DNA from 4 places in the Streptomyces monticola genome. Region 4 is predicted to be linked to each of the others. Evidence: riboswitches for the same ligand, from Rfam matches in the RefSeq annotation. Region 4 holds a riboswitch; each other region holds the start of a gene.
The links. Region 4 has a riboswitch for cobalamin ahead of ACFQVC_RS37445 (ABC transporter substrate-binding protein). Riboswitches for the same ligand answer to the same signal wherever they lie in the genome.
Positions count from the first base shown of each region.

Region 1: another riboswitch for cobalamin. It lies ahead of metE (5-methyltetrahydropteroyltriglutamate--homocysteine S-methyltransferase); the one in region 4 lies ahead of ACFQVC_RS37445 (ABC transporter substrate-binding protein).
Region 2: another riboswitch for cobalamin. It lies ahead of ACFQVC_RS11925 (ribonucleoside-diphosphate reductase subunit alpha); the one in region 4 lies ahead of ACFQVC_RS37445 (ABC transporter substrate-binding protein).
Region 3: another riboswitch for cobalamin. It lies ahead of ACFQVC_RS20920 (cobalamin biosynthesis protein); the one in region 4 lies ahead of ACFQVC_RS37445 (ABC transporter substrate-binding protein).

Region 1 covers NZ_JBHTCF010000001.1:823,618-826,817, forward strand. Annotated here, with positions in the region: gene metE (5-methyltetrahydropteroyltriglutamate--homocysteine S-methyltransferase) at 1-1,851, opposite strand, end outside; cobalamin riboswitch at 1,996-2,223, opposite strand; gene ACFQVC_RS03355 (AlkA N-terminal domain-containing protein) at 2,334-3,200, shown strand, end outside.
Region 2 covers NZ_JBHTCF010000004.1:166,283-169,482, forward strand. Annotated here, with positions in the region: gene ACFQVC_RS11915 (carbon starvation CstA family protein) at 1-629, shown strand, start outside; gene ACFQVC_RS11920 (YbdD/YjiX family protein) at 629-889, shown strand; cobalamin riboswitch at 1,042-1,165, shown strand; gene ACFQVC_RS11925 (ribonucleoside-diphosphate reductase subunit alpha) at 1,300-3,200, shown strand, end outside.
Region 3 covers NZ_JBHTCF010000008.1:288,607-291,806, forward strand. Annotated here, with positions in the region: gene ACFQVC_RS20915 (cobyric acid synthase) at 1-450, opposite strand, end outside; gene ACFQVC_RS20920 (cobalamin biosynthesis protein) at 447-1,394, opposite strand; cobalamin riboswitch at 1,561-1,706, opposite strand; gene ACFQVC_RS20925 (hypothetical protein) at 1,863-2,084, opposite strand; gene ACFQVC_RS20930 (inorganic phosphate transporter) at 2,120-3,200, opposite strand, start outside.
Region 4 covers NZ_JBHTCF010000025.1:106,495-109,694, forward strand. Annotated here, with positions in the region: gene ACFQVC_RS37435 (amino acid permease) at 1-1,293, shown strand, start outside; gene ACFQVC_RS37440 (M67 family metallopeptidase) at 1,401-1,823, shown strand; cobalamin riboswitch at 1,795-1,938, shown strand; gene ACFQVC_RS37445 (ABC transporter substrate-binding protein) at 1,987-2,976, shown strand; gene ACFQVC_RS37450 (FecCD family ABC transporter permease) at 3,036-3,200, shown strand, end outside.

The DNA of each region.
Region 1 (3,200 bases), on a different contig from region 4:
CACCGAACTCCCGGACACCTCAAGGTCGTTCACCTCGTCGCGGAGGGCGAGGGCGACCTGCCGCGCGGTGTCGGCGAGCGGCTGGTCGTCACGGACGAAGGACCAGGCGAGCATCGTGACCGGGCCGGTGAGCATGCCCTTGACCGGCCGTTCGGTGAGGGACTGGGCGTACGTGGTCCAGCGCACCGTCATCGGCTGCGGCCGTGCGATGTCGCCGGCCAGGATCGGCGGGCGGACATAGCGGGTGCCGTAGGACTGCACCCAGCCGTGCTGCGTCGCGAGATAGCCGGTGAGCTGCTCGGCGAAGTACTGCACCATGTCGTTGCGTTCGGGCTCGCCGTGCACGAGGACGTCGATGCCGGTCTTCTCCTGGAAGGCCACGACCTCGCGGATCTCGGCCTCGATGCGCTGTTCGTACGCGTCCGGGCCGAGGCGTCCCGCGCGCAGATCGGCGCGGGCGGTGCGCAGTTCGCCGGTCTGCGGGAAGGAGCCGATGGAGGTGGTCGGAAGCAGCGGCAGCCGCAGCCGCTCGCGCTGGGCGGCGGCCCGCTCGGGATAGGCCTGGGAGCGGCGCGTGTCGGCGTCGGTGACGGCCGCGGCGCGGGAGCGTACCGCCGGGTCATGGGTGAGGGGCGATCCGCTCCTCGATGCCAAGTCGGCGCGGTTGGCGGCGAGTTGGGCGGTGATGGTGTCGGTGCCCCGGGTCAGGCCACGGGCGAGTGTGGCGATCTCGGCGGTCTTCTGCCGGGCGAAGGCCAGCCAGCGGGCGATCTGCGGGTCGAGGCCCCTTTCGGCGGTGGCGTCCAGGGGGACGTGCAGGAGCGAGCACGAGGCGGCCACATCGACGCGGTCGGCCAGGCCGAGCAGGGTGCCGAGGGTGGCCAGGGACTTCTCCAGGTCGTTGATCCACACATTGCGGCCGTCGACGACCCCCGCGACCAGGCGCTTGCCCGGCAGCCCGCCGACGGCGGCCAGGTCGTCGACCTGAGCGGCGGCGGGCCCGGTGAAGTCGAGGGCGAGTCCCTCGACGGGCGCCTTGGCCAGGACCGGCAGGGCCTCGCCGAGCCGGTCGAAGTAGGAGGCGACCAGGAGCTTCGGCCGGTCGGTGAGGGCGCCGAGATCGCGGTAGGCGCGGGCGGCGGCGTTGAGTTCGGCGGGGGAGCGGTCCTGGACCAGGGCGGGCTCGTCGAGCTGCACCCAGTCGGCGCCGCACGCCCGCAGATCGGCGAGGACCTCGGCGTACACCGGGAGCAGCCGGTCGAGCAGGGTCAGCGGCTCGAAGTCCGGCGCCGCGGCGGGGGCCGGCTTGGCGAGCAGCAGATAGGTGACCGGGCCGAGCAGGACCGGGCGCGGGGTGTGCCCGAGCGCCAGGGCCTGGGTGAGCTCGGCGGCCTGCTTGCCCGGGTCGGCGGTGAAGACGGTGTCGGGGCCCAACTCCGGGACGAGATAGTGGTAGTTGGTGTCAAACCACTTGGTCATCTCAAGGGGCGCCACGTCCTGGGTGCCGCGGGCCATCGCGAAGTACCCGTCGAGCGGGTCCGCGTCGACGGCGGCGCGGTGGCGGTCGGGGATCGCGCCGACCATGACGCTGGTGTCCAGGACGTGGTCGTAGTACGAGAAGTCACCGGTGGGCACCTCGTGCAGACCGGCGTCGGCGAGCTGTTGCCAGGTGGTGCGGCGCAGTTCGGCGGCCGTGCGGCGCAGGGTCTCGGCGTCGGTCCTGCCCTTCCAGTAGCCCTCGATCGCCTTCTTCAGCTCCCGGTTCTGGCCTTGGCGGGGGTAGCCGTACACGGTGGCGCCGGCGGTGCGGGCCGCGGATGCGGCGGCGCCGGATGCGGATGTGGCTGTCACGGAACTCTCCTTCGCGAGCACTCGTTCAGGAATCCCGGGACCGGGCGAGGACGCGAAGGAACGGCGATGTGCGGCGAGTTCCGCAGGGGATGCTCGCGCTGCTGCCGCCGACCCGCCCTCGAGGTCACCGAGAAGCCGTGCGCGGTCGCGCACGGGCAGATGGCAGGTCTTCGGACTCACGGGCACGCCACATCCCTGTCGGGACGCGGCCCCTACTGGCCGTCGCTTCCCGGGTCCTGACTCATGGACCCAGTGCGTATGACGGCGGTCGTTCCCGCTCACCGCTGCGGGGCAGTCCCGGATTCCCACCGGGTTCCCTCTTGCGACGCGCCTGTCTGGCGGACAGGGCGAACCAGCTGCAGCGGTCAGCCTAGGGCACGCAGGGCGGACGTATGCGCGGGCGGTCGGGCAGTTCCTGGCAGCGGAAGGTTCATGTCGGATTCCCGCCAGCCGGTGCGGGAGCAGTGGGCGAAGCTTGACGTATGCACACCGACACCGAGAGCTGTGTACGCGCCGTTCAGTCCAAGGACGCCCGCTTCGACGGGGTCTTCTTCACCGCGGTCGTGACGACCGGGATCTACTGCCGTCCCAGCTGCCCGGTGGTGCCGCCCAAGCCGGCCAACATGCGCTTCTACCCGAGCGCCGCGGCCTGCCAGCAGGCCGGTTTCCGGGCCTGCAAGCGGTGCCGCCCCGACACCACACCCGGCTCGCCGCAGTGGAATCACCGGGCCGACACGGTGGCCCGCGCGATGCGGCTGATCGGCGACGGCGTGGTGGACCGCGAGGGGGTCACGGGTCTGGCCGCGCGGCTCGGCTACAGCACCCGGCAGATCGAGCGGCAGCTGCTCGCCGAGCTGGGTGCGGGGCCGCTCGCCCTGGCCCGCGCGCAGCGAGCGCAGACCGCCCGGATCCTGATCGAGACCACCGGACTGCCCATGGCGGACGTCGCGTTCGCCGCCGGCTTCGCCTCGATCCGCACCTTCAACGACACGGTCCGCGAGGTGTACGCGCTGGCCCCCGGCGACCTGCGCACCCGCGCCGCGCGCGCCGGGCATGCCGGGCACGCCGGCAAGAGTGGCCGGGACACCACTGGGGCGGCCGCCCCGGGCGTGCTGACCCTGCGCCTTCCGTTCCGTGCCCCCCTCAACCCCGACAACCTCTTCGGGCATCTGGCCGCCACGGCCGTGCCCGGCGTGGAGGAGTGGCGCGACGGCGCCTACCGCCGCACCCTGCGGCTGCCCTACGGCCATGGCGTCGTCGCCCTCACTCCGGCCGCCGACCACATCGGCTGCCGACTGGCCCTGACCGACCAGCGCGATCTGACCGTGGCGATCAGCCGCTGCCGCCGC
Region 2 (3,200 bases), on a different contig from region 4:
CGGTCGTGGTCGGCGGCTGGGGCTACTTCCTGTGGGTCGGCGTGCATGACCCGCTGGGCGGCATCAACCAGCTGTTCCCGCTGTTCGGTATCGCCAACCAGCTGCTCGCCGCCGTCGCCCTCGCCGTGTGCACCACGCTGCTCATCAAGTCCGGGCGCCTCAAGTGGGCCTGGGTGACCGGCATTCCGCTGGTCTGGGACGCGGCGGTCACCCTGACCGCGAGCTGGCAGAAGGTGTTCTCCGACGACCCGAAGGTCGGCTTCTTCGCGCAGCGCGACAAGTACCAGGCCGCGATCGACTCGGGCGCGGATCCGCTGCCGCCCGCGAAGACCGTCGACGACATGCACACCGTGGTCACCAACTCCACGGTGGACGGCGTCCTTTCGGCCCTGTTCGCGGTCCTCATCCTGGTCGTCCTCGCGGACGCGGCGCGGGTCTGCGTCAAGGCCATCCGCAAGCCCGGTACGGCCAAGCTCTCCGAGGTGCCCTACGTCGAGTCCAAGGTGGTCGCGCCCGCCGGGCTCTGGGCCACCAAGGAGGAGAAGGCCGAGCTGGCGGCGGTGGGAGCCGGCGGCGGCGACGCCGGCGGCTCGAAGGACGATGTGCCCGCCGGGTCCGGGTCGTCCTGATGGGCACCCCGGGCTCCGCGCACCACCCGGCTTCCCCGGGCGCCGCGCACTCCTCGGCCTCCCCGGGCACCGCGAACTCCTTCTGGGCGCGCGCCCGTTACTGGTGGCGGGAGCTCACGGGCGAGGCGGTGTACGACCGGTATGTCGCCCATGCCCGGGCCTGTGCGCCCGGCACCGAGGTCATGTCGCGGCGCGAGTTCGAGCGCGAGCGGATGGACGCGCGCGAGGCGGATCCGCGGGAGGGCTTCCGCTGCTGCTGAGTCGCCGCCGGGCTCCCGCTGAGCCCTCGACGAGTTCCCGCAGGGTTCCCGCCGAGCCGTCAGCGGGCTCCCCGCCGGGCCACGACTGAGCCACGACCACCGGAGCGCGACACAACATATGGGGGCTGCCACAACAGGCGGCCCCCACATGTATGCTCGTGCTCGCTGTCGTCGCAGGGGAATCCGGTGCAAATCCGGAACTGTCCCGCAACGGTGTATCGGTGCGCTTTTGCGTACCCGTCAAGTCCGAAGACCTGTCGACAGTGCGCCCGTGCCGCCCGGCTCGGGTGCCAACGACGTCCGGGTCTCGCGGAATGGGCCGGTGGACGCGATGCGGTGTGCCGTTCGCCAGGCCTCCGCTACGCCGCCATCCCCCGCAAGGCCCCGAGCCGAGCGAGGGAGTGCTCCACGTGACCATCGCGCCAGCCGATCCCGTCTCACCCCAGACGGAACGCCGTGCCGACCACCAGGTCGAACCGGAACGGGCGGGTGACGCCCCCGGAACCGCGCTCCTGCGCACCCTGACCGAGCTGACCGCCGATCTGCCCGACACCGACCCGGGCCGGGTCGCGGCCGCCGCGCTGCGCGGCCGGAACGCCGGTTCGGACGAGGCGGAGCTGCGCGAACTGGCCACGGAGGCGGCGGCGGGACTGATCTCCGAAGACCCGGCGTACGCCCGGCTCGCCGCCCGGCTGCTCACGCTCGCCATCGCCGACGAGGCCGCGTCGCAGGGCGTCACCACCTTCACCGAGTCCGTCGCGACCGGCCACCGCGAGGGCCTGATCGCCGACCGCACCGCCGAGTTCGTACGCCGTCACGGCGCCCGGCTCGACGCGCTCATCGCCACCTCTGTCGACGAGGGCGCCGACGACCGCTTCGGCTACTTCGGACTGCGCACCCTGCACAGCCGCTATCTGCTGCGGCACCCGCTGACCCGCAAGGTCGTCGAGACGCCGCAGCACTTCATGCTGCGGGTGGCCGCCGGACTCGCCGAGGGCGAAAGCGAGCGCGCCCTGGAGGAGGTCGAGGCCCTCTACGGCCTGATGAGCCGCCTGGACTATCTGCCGTCCTCGCCGACGCTCTTCAACTCCGGCACCCGGCACCCGCAGATGTCCAGCTGCTATCTGCTCGACTCACCGCTCGACGAACTCGACTCCATCTACGACCGCTACCACCAGGTGGCCCGGCTCTCGAAGCACGCCGGCGGCATCGGGCTCTCGTACTCCCGTATCCGCAGCCGGGGTTCGCTGATCCGGGGCACGAACGGGCACTCCAACGGCATCGTCCCGTTCCTCAAGACCCTGGACGCGTCGGTCGCCGCCGTGAACCAGGGCGGGCGGCGCAAGGGCGCGGCCGCGGTCTACCTGGAGACCTGGCACTCCGACATCGAGGAGTTCCTGGAGCTGCGCGACAACACCGGCGAGGACGCCCGGCGCACCCACAATCTGAATCTCGCGCACTGGATCCCGGACGAGTTCATGCGCCGGGTCGCCGCCGACCAGGACTGGTCGCTGTTCTCCCCCGCCGACGTGCCCGAGCTCGTGGACCTGTGGGGCGAGGAGTTCGACGCCGCCTACCGGGCGGCGGAGGCCAAGGGCCTCGCCCAGCGGACCCTGCCCGCGCGGGATCTGTACGGCCGCATGATGCGTACCCTCGCGCAGACCGGCAACGGCTGGATGACCTTCAAGGACGCCGCCAACCGCACCGCCAACCAGACCGCCGAGCCCGGCCACACGGTGCACTCGTCGAACCTGTGCACCGAGATCCTGGAGGTCACGGACGACGGCGAGACGGCGGTCTGCAACCTGGGGTCCGTGAACCTGGGCGCCTTCGTCGACCCGGACGCCGGTGCCGACGGCATCGACTGGGAGCGGCTCGACGCCACCGTGCGCACCGCCGTGACGTTCCTCGACCGTGTCGTGGACATCAACTTCTATCCGACCGAGCAGGCGGGCCGGTCGAACGCCAAGTGGCGCCCGGTGGGCCTGGGCGCGATGGGCCTGCAGGACGTCTTCTTCAAGCTGCGGCTGCCCTTCGGCTCCGACGAGGCCAAGGCGCTGTCCACCCGGATCGCCGAGCGCGTCATGCTCGCCGCGTACGAGGCGTCGGCCGAACTCGCCGAGCGCAACGGCCCGTTGCCCGCCTGGGAGAAGACCCGCACTGCGCGCGGTGTCCTGCACCCCGACCACTACGGCGTACAGCAGCACTGGCCCGAGCGCTGGGCGGCGCTTCGGGAGCGGATCGCCGCCACCGGCATGCGCAACTCGCTGCTTCTGGCGATCGCCCCGACGGCCACCATCGCGTCCATCGC
Region 3 (3,200 bases), on a different contig from region 4:
GTTCACGATGTCGGTACGCCGCAGATTGATCTCGGCGGGACTGCCCGCTCCCTCACAGATCACCGCGTCATACGTGCCCCGAAGCTGCTCCAGACAGTCCACGACGGTGCCGAGGAGCGATTCCTGGCGCCCTCCGTGGTAGCCGCGTGCGCTCATCTCGCCCACCGGTCTGCCCATCAGGACGACCTGGCTGCTGCGGTCGCTGCCGGGCTTGAGCAGCACCGGGTTCATCAGCGCGGTCGGCTCGATCTGTGCGGCCTGCGCCTGCATGGCCTGCGCACGGCCGATCTCGGCGCCTTCGCGTGTCACGAAGGAGTTCAGCGACATGTTCTGCGCCTTGAAGGGCGCGACGGCGACGCCCTTGCGGGCCAGCCACCGGCAGATCCCGGCGGTGACGACGCTCTTCCCGGCGTCGGATGTGGTCCCGGCGACCAGTAGTCCACCGCTCATGAGGTACGCCTCTTCTTCTGTACGAGGATGCGCGCGGCCGCACACACGGTGAGCGCCGCCCAACTCACGCGCCGTGAAAGCCGCACGGCCCGCTCGATGTCACGGACTTCGGCCCGGCGCCCCGCGGAGTTGAGCACCGGCCGGTGCTCGACGCGCCCGCCGTACGACAGGGTCCCGCCGAGCCGTACCCCGAGCGCGCCCGCGAAGGACGCCTCCACCGGGCCCGCGTTGGGGCTCGGATGCCGCTCAGCGTCCGCGCGCCAGGCCCGCACGGCCCCGCGCCGGTCCCGGCCCGCCGCCACCGCGAGCGCCGCCGTCAGACGTGCCCCCGGCCATCCGGCCACGTCGTCGAGCCGCGCCGAAGCCCAGCCGTAGCGGCGGTACTTGGCCGACTTGTGACCGACCATCGCGTCGAGCGTGTTCACGGCCCGGAACCCGACGAGCCCCGGCACTCCGCCCACCGCGCCCCACACCAGGGCGCCGACCACGGCGTCGGAGGTGTTCTCGGCGACGGATTCGACGACGGCGCGCGCGATGCCGTCCGCGTCGAGGGCGGCGGGGTCGCGTCCGCACAGATGCGGCAGCCGCTCACGCGCCACGTCGATGTCCCCGGCGGCGAGCGCACCGCCGATGGCGCGCGCCTCACGGCCGAGCGAAGTACCGCCCACCACGGCCCAGGTGGCGGCGGCGGTCAGCGCGAGTGAGGCGGCGGGGGAGCGGCGTACGGCGGCGCCGGCGAGCGCGGCGGCGCCCACGGCGGAGCCCACGCACACGGTGGTGTGCAGCGCGCCCCACCCGCGGTGGTCGCGCCAGAGGACTCGCTCAACGGCACCCGCGGCCCGGCCGAACGCGGCGACCGGGTGCCCGCGACGGGGGTCGCCGAGCAGGAGGTCGCCGAGGAGCCCGGCGGCGGCGCCGTACGTGAAGACACGGTCGGCACGCACGGGTTCAGCCGGCCGTCACGCCTCGAAGGGGCGGGGCACAGCAGGTACTGCACGTACGGGCAGCACTGGGCGTACTGGATGTTCTGGACGTACGGGACGACGTACTGGAGACAGCCGAACGGCAGCCGTGCATGGCGATGTTGTCCTCACTCAGGGTCCGCGCCCTGGTTCGACGGATACGGCGGCGAGAGTTCCTGGCTCACGGGGTTCGGGTGAACCCCGGTGACAGTGGCGGGACCGCGCCGGATTCGCACCGGCTTCCTCTCCATGTCGCCGTATGGGCTCCGGAAGTCCACCACGCCCGCGAACGCCCGTCAACTCAGGTTTGACCTGCGGCGGAAGAGTGTGCGGAGCCCCACAGCGAACCGGTCCGCGGCGCACGGAAAACCGCCCCGCGGCGACCTCGGGTGGAGGCCGCCGCGGGGCGGTTCGCGGATCCGACCGGTACGGGTACCGGCGATGGTGCCGTCAGGCGACGATCAGGAAGATCCCGTACGCCACGGCCGCCGCGCACAGCGCGAAGCAGGCGTAGGCGCCGGTGCGGGCGAGCGGCGCGGAGCCGCCCTGCGCCGTGGCCGCCTCCTGCTTGGAGAGGCCGGCGATGCCGAGGGTGAACAGTCCCACCAGGGCGACCGTCGCCACGAGGCTGACGCCGAAGACGGAGCCGAGCGCCGCCCAGTCGATGTCGATCATGCGTGTTCCTTAACTCGGACCGTGAGCCGGGCTCAGACGGTCGCACCGGCGGGCCGCGCGGGGTCCGCGACGGCGCCCGACGAGGCGTGGACGGTGGTCTTGCGGACGTCGTCCGCCTCTTCGGCCACGGCGGTCGTGGCGGCCGGCGGCGGTGTGACCGCGGCGATGGCGGTGGTGACGACGCCCGCGGGCTCGGCCGGCACGCCGGCGCTGTCCGTGTCGTCGGCGACCACATTGGTGTGGTCGACCACCTGGCGGCGGGAGATGAACCAGATCGCGGCGCAGGAGGCGACGAGGAAGACGGCGACGGCCGCGATGCCCCAGTCGCCCTGGCGGGCCACGAACTCGGCGCCCGCGGCGACCAGTCCGGCGGCCGGCAGGGTCAGGCCCCAGGCGATGAACATCCGGGTCGCGGTCGACCAGCGCACCACACCGCCCTTGCGGCCGAGGCCCGCGCCCATGACGGCGCCGGAGCAGGAGTGCGTGGTGGAGAGCGAGAAGCCCAGGTTGGAGGAGGCCAGGATGACCGCGGCGGCCGAGGTCTGGGCGGCGAAGCCCTGCTGCGGCTGCAGGTCGGTGAGGCCCTTGCCCATGGTGCGGATGATGCGCCAGCCGCCGAGGTAGGTACCGAGGGCGATGGCGAGTCCGGCGGAGACGATGACCCAGACCGGCGGGTTGGAGCCGGGCGCGAGCGCGCCACCGGCGACCAGGGCCAGGGTGATGATGCCCATCGTCTTCTGCGCGTCATTGGTGCCGTGCGCGAGGGACACGAGACCGGCGGAGGCGATCTGCCCGGAGCGGTAGCCCTTGGCGCTGGACTTCTCACCGGCGTTCTTGCCGAGCTTGTACGCCAGCTTCGCGGCCAGGAGCGCGGCGATACCGGCGACGAGCGGGGCGGCTATCGCGGGGATCAGGACCTTGGTCACGACGACACCGCCGTTGACCCCGCTGATCCCGATGGAGGCGATGGTGGCGCCGATCAGACCGCCCATGAGGGCGTGCGACGAGCTGGAGGGCAGTCCCACCAGCCAGGTGAGGAGGTTCCAGAGAATGGCACCCACCAGGGCCGCGAAGATCACTTCGGGCTGGATGCCGTCTTCTCTGACCAGCCCG
Region 4 (3,200 bases):
AAGGCGGGCCCGAGCCTCATCCTCGTGTACGCCCTCGCGGGTCTGGTCATCTTCTTCATCATGCGGGCGCTCGGCGAGCTCCTGATGTACCGCCCGGTGTCGGGCTCCTTCTCGGAGTACGCCCGTGAGTTCATCGGCCCGTTCGCGGGCTTCGTGACCGGCTGGACGTACTGGCTCTTCTGGGTCGTCACCGGAATCACCGAGGTCACCGCGGCCTCCGAGTACATGCAGTTCTGGACCAAGAACGCCGACGGCTGGCTCAATCAGCCGCAGTGGGTGTTCGCGCTGATCTTCACCGTGGTCCTCTTCGGCGCCAACCTGATCTCCGTGAAGCTCTTCGGCGAGCTGGAGTTCTGGTTCTCGATGATCAAGGTCACCGCGATCATCGGCATGATCCTCATCTGTGCCGGCATCCTCACCATCGGCTTCTCCGACGCCGCCGACAGCGCCTCCATGTCGCTCCTGTGGAGCGAGGGCGGCTTCTTCCCGCACGGCGTCGGCAACTCCCTGATGACCCTGCACCTGGTGATGTTCGCCTTCATGGCCGTCGAGCTCGTCGGCGTCACCGCGGGTGAGTCCAAGGACCCGAAGACCGTGCTGCCCAAGGCCATCAACACCGTGCCGTGGCGGATCGCCGTCTTCTACGTCGGTGCGCTGATCATGATTCTGTCGGTCGTGCCGTGGACCCACTTCCAGCCCGGTGTCAGCCCGTTCGTCGCCGCCTTCGAGAAGATGGGCCTCGGTATCGGTGCCGCGATCGTGAACTTCGTGGTCCTCACCGCCGCCCTGTCCTCCTGCAACTCGGGTATGTACTCCACCGGCCGGATGCTGCGCGACCTCGCGCTGAGCGGCCAGGGCCCGAAGTTCTTCACCAAGCTGACCAAGAACGGCCTGCCGCTCGTCGGCACGAGCTTCTCGGCCTCGCTGATGCTGTTCGGCGTCTGGATCAACTACGAGTTCCCGGGTGAGGCGTTCGACTACGTCGTCTCCTTCGCCACCATCTCCGGTATGTGGGCCTGGATCATGATCCTGATCAGCCAGCTCAAGTACCGCCGCAAGGCCGACCGCGGTGAGCTGCCGCAGTCCAGCTTCAAGGCCCCCGGCGCCCCCTACACCAGCATGTTCGCCCTCGCCTTCATCGCCGCGGCCATCGTGCTCATGGGCGTCGACGAGGAAGCGCGGATCTCGCTGTACTTCGCCCCCCTCTGGGCTCTGATCCTGACCGTCGGCTATCTGGCCGTGCAGCGTCGCAAGCAGGCCGCGGCGCCGGCCCTGGAGGACACCAAGAGCTGAGGCAGGAGGCGGCACCGAAGCGTCCGGAGCACCCGGCGTCTCAGCTGCTGTCTCAATAGATGGGCCGCGGATCTCAGATCCGCGGCCCATCTGCTTATTCTCATCAGATGCTGACCATTACCCAGGCCCTGCACGACCAGATCGTCGCCCACGCGCGCGAGGACCACCCCGACGAGGCGTGCGGCGTGGTCGCGGGCCCGGTCGGCACCGGCCGTCCCGAGCGCTTCATCCCGATGCTGAACGCCGCGCGCTCGCCCACGTTCTACGAGTTCGACTCGGGCGACCTGCTCAAGCTGTACCGCGAGATGGACGACCGGGACGAGGAGCCCGTGGTCATCTATCACTCGCACACCGCGACCGAGGCCTACCCGTCGCGCACGGACATCTCGTACGCGAACGAGCCGGGCGCCCACTACGTCCTGGTGTCGACGGCGGACGCGGACGACGCCGGACCGTTCCAGTTCCGCTCCTTCCGGATCGTCGAGGGGGAGGTCACCGAGGAAGAGGTCGAGGTCGTGCAGGCATACTGAGCGCTGACCTTTGAGGCGGCAGGAGCCAGGAACCCGGTGCGAACCCGGGACGGTCCCGCCACTGTGACCAGGCACGGCCTGGAAGTCAGGAACTGACCTGCCGCCCTCTCCCACCGACCAGGGGACGCGGAAATCCCCCGGAGAGGCCCCAGTTGTGTCCTCAGTGACCTGGCCCGCGCGCACCCGTGCCCTCATAGCCACGGCCGCCCTGCTCGCCCCGCTCGCCGCCTGCTCGTCCGGCGCCGCGAACACCGCGCAATCCGGGGGCGAGCCCGCCGCGGGCTTTCCGTACACGGTGACCAACTGCGGCGTGAAGACCACCTTCAAGGCGCCCCCGAAACGCGCGGTCACCCTCAACCAGCACGCCACCGAGGTCATGCTCGAACTCGGCCTGCGCGACCGGATGGCGGGCACCGCCTACCTCGACGACCGGGTACTCCCCGAGTACGCGGCGGACTACAAGTCCCTGCCGGTGCTCGCCGACGAGTACCCCTCGTACGAGAAGCTCCTGGCCGCGAACCCCGACTTCGTCTACGGCGGATACGCCAGCGCCTTCGCCGCGACGGACGGCCGCGCCCGCGCGTCCCTGCAGAAGTCCGGCATCGAGACCCGCCTCAACATCGAGAGCTGCACCTCGGGACCCTCCACGATGAAGGACGTCCACCGGGAGGTCCGCGAGGTCGGCGCCACCTTCGGCGTACGCGGGCGCGCGCAGAAGTGGGTCGAGGGCGCCGAGCGCGAAGTCGCGGACACCACGGCCCGGTTGAAGGGCGCGAAGCCGCTCTCGGTCTTCGTCTACGACAGCGGCGACAAGACCGCCTTCACCGCCGGCGGCAAGGGCATCGGCAACGAGATCATCGAGCGCGCCGGCGGCCGCAATGTCTTCGCCGACCTGAACAAGCCCTTCGCCGACGCCTCTTGGGAGAAGGTCGTCGAGCGGGCCCCGGATGTCGTCGTGATCTACGACTACGGCGGTACCTCGGTCGCCCAGAAGAAGAAGCGCCTCCTGGACGACCCGGCCCTCGCCGACGTCCCGGCCATCAAGCACCGGCGCTTCGCCGTGCTGCCGCTGTCGGACGCGGTCCTCGGCGTACGGGCACCGGCGGCGGTGGAGAAGCTGGCCAAGCAGCTGCACCCGGACTCCTTCCGGTGACCCGCACCCGCCCGGCCCCGGTGCCCCGCACCCGCCGACCGGCAGTGACCCGCACCCCCGTGACCCTCGTCGTGCTGGGCGCCGCCCTCGCGGTGGCGGCGCTCGCGGGGCTCGCCCTCGGCTCCGTACGTATCCCGGCCGCCGATGTCATGGCCGCGCTCACCGGGAACGCGGAGCCGTCGCCGTACCGCACGATCGTCCTCGACGTCCGGCTGCCCAGGGTC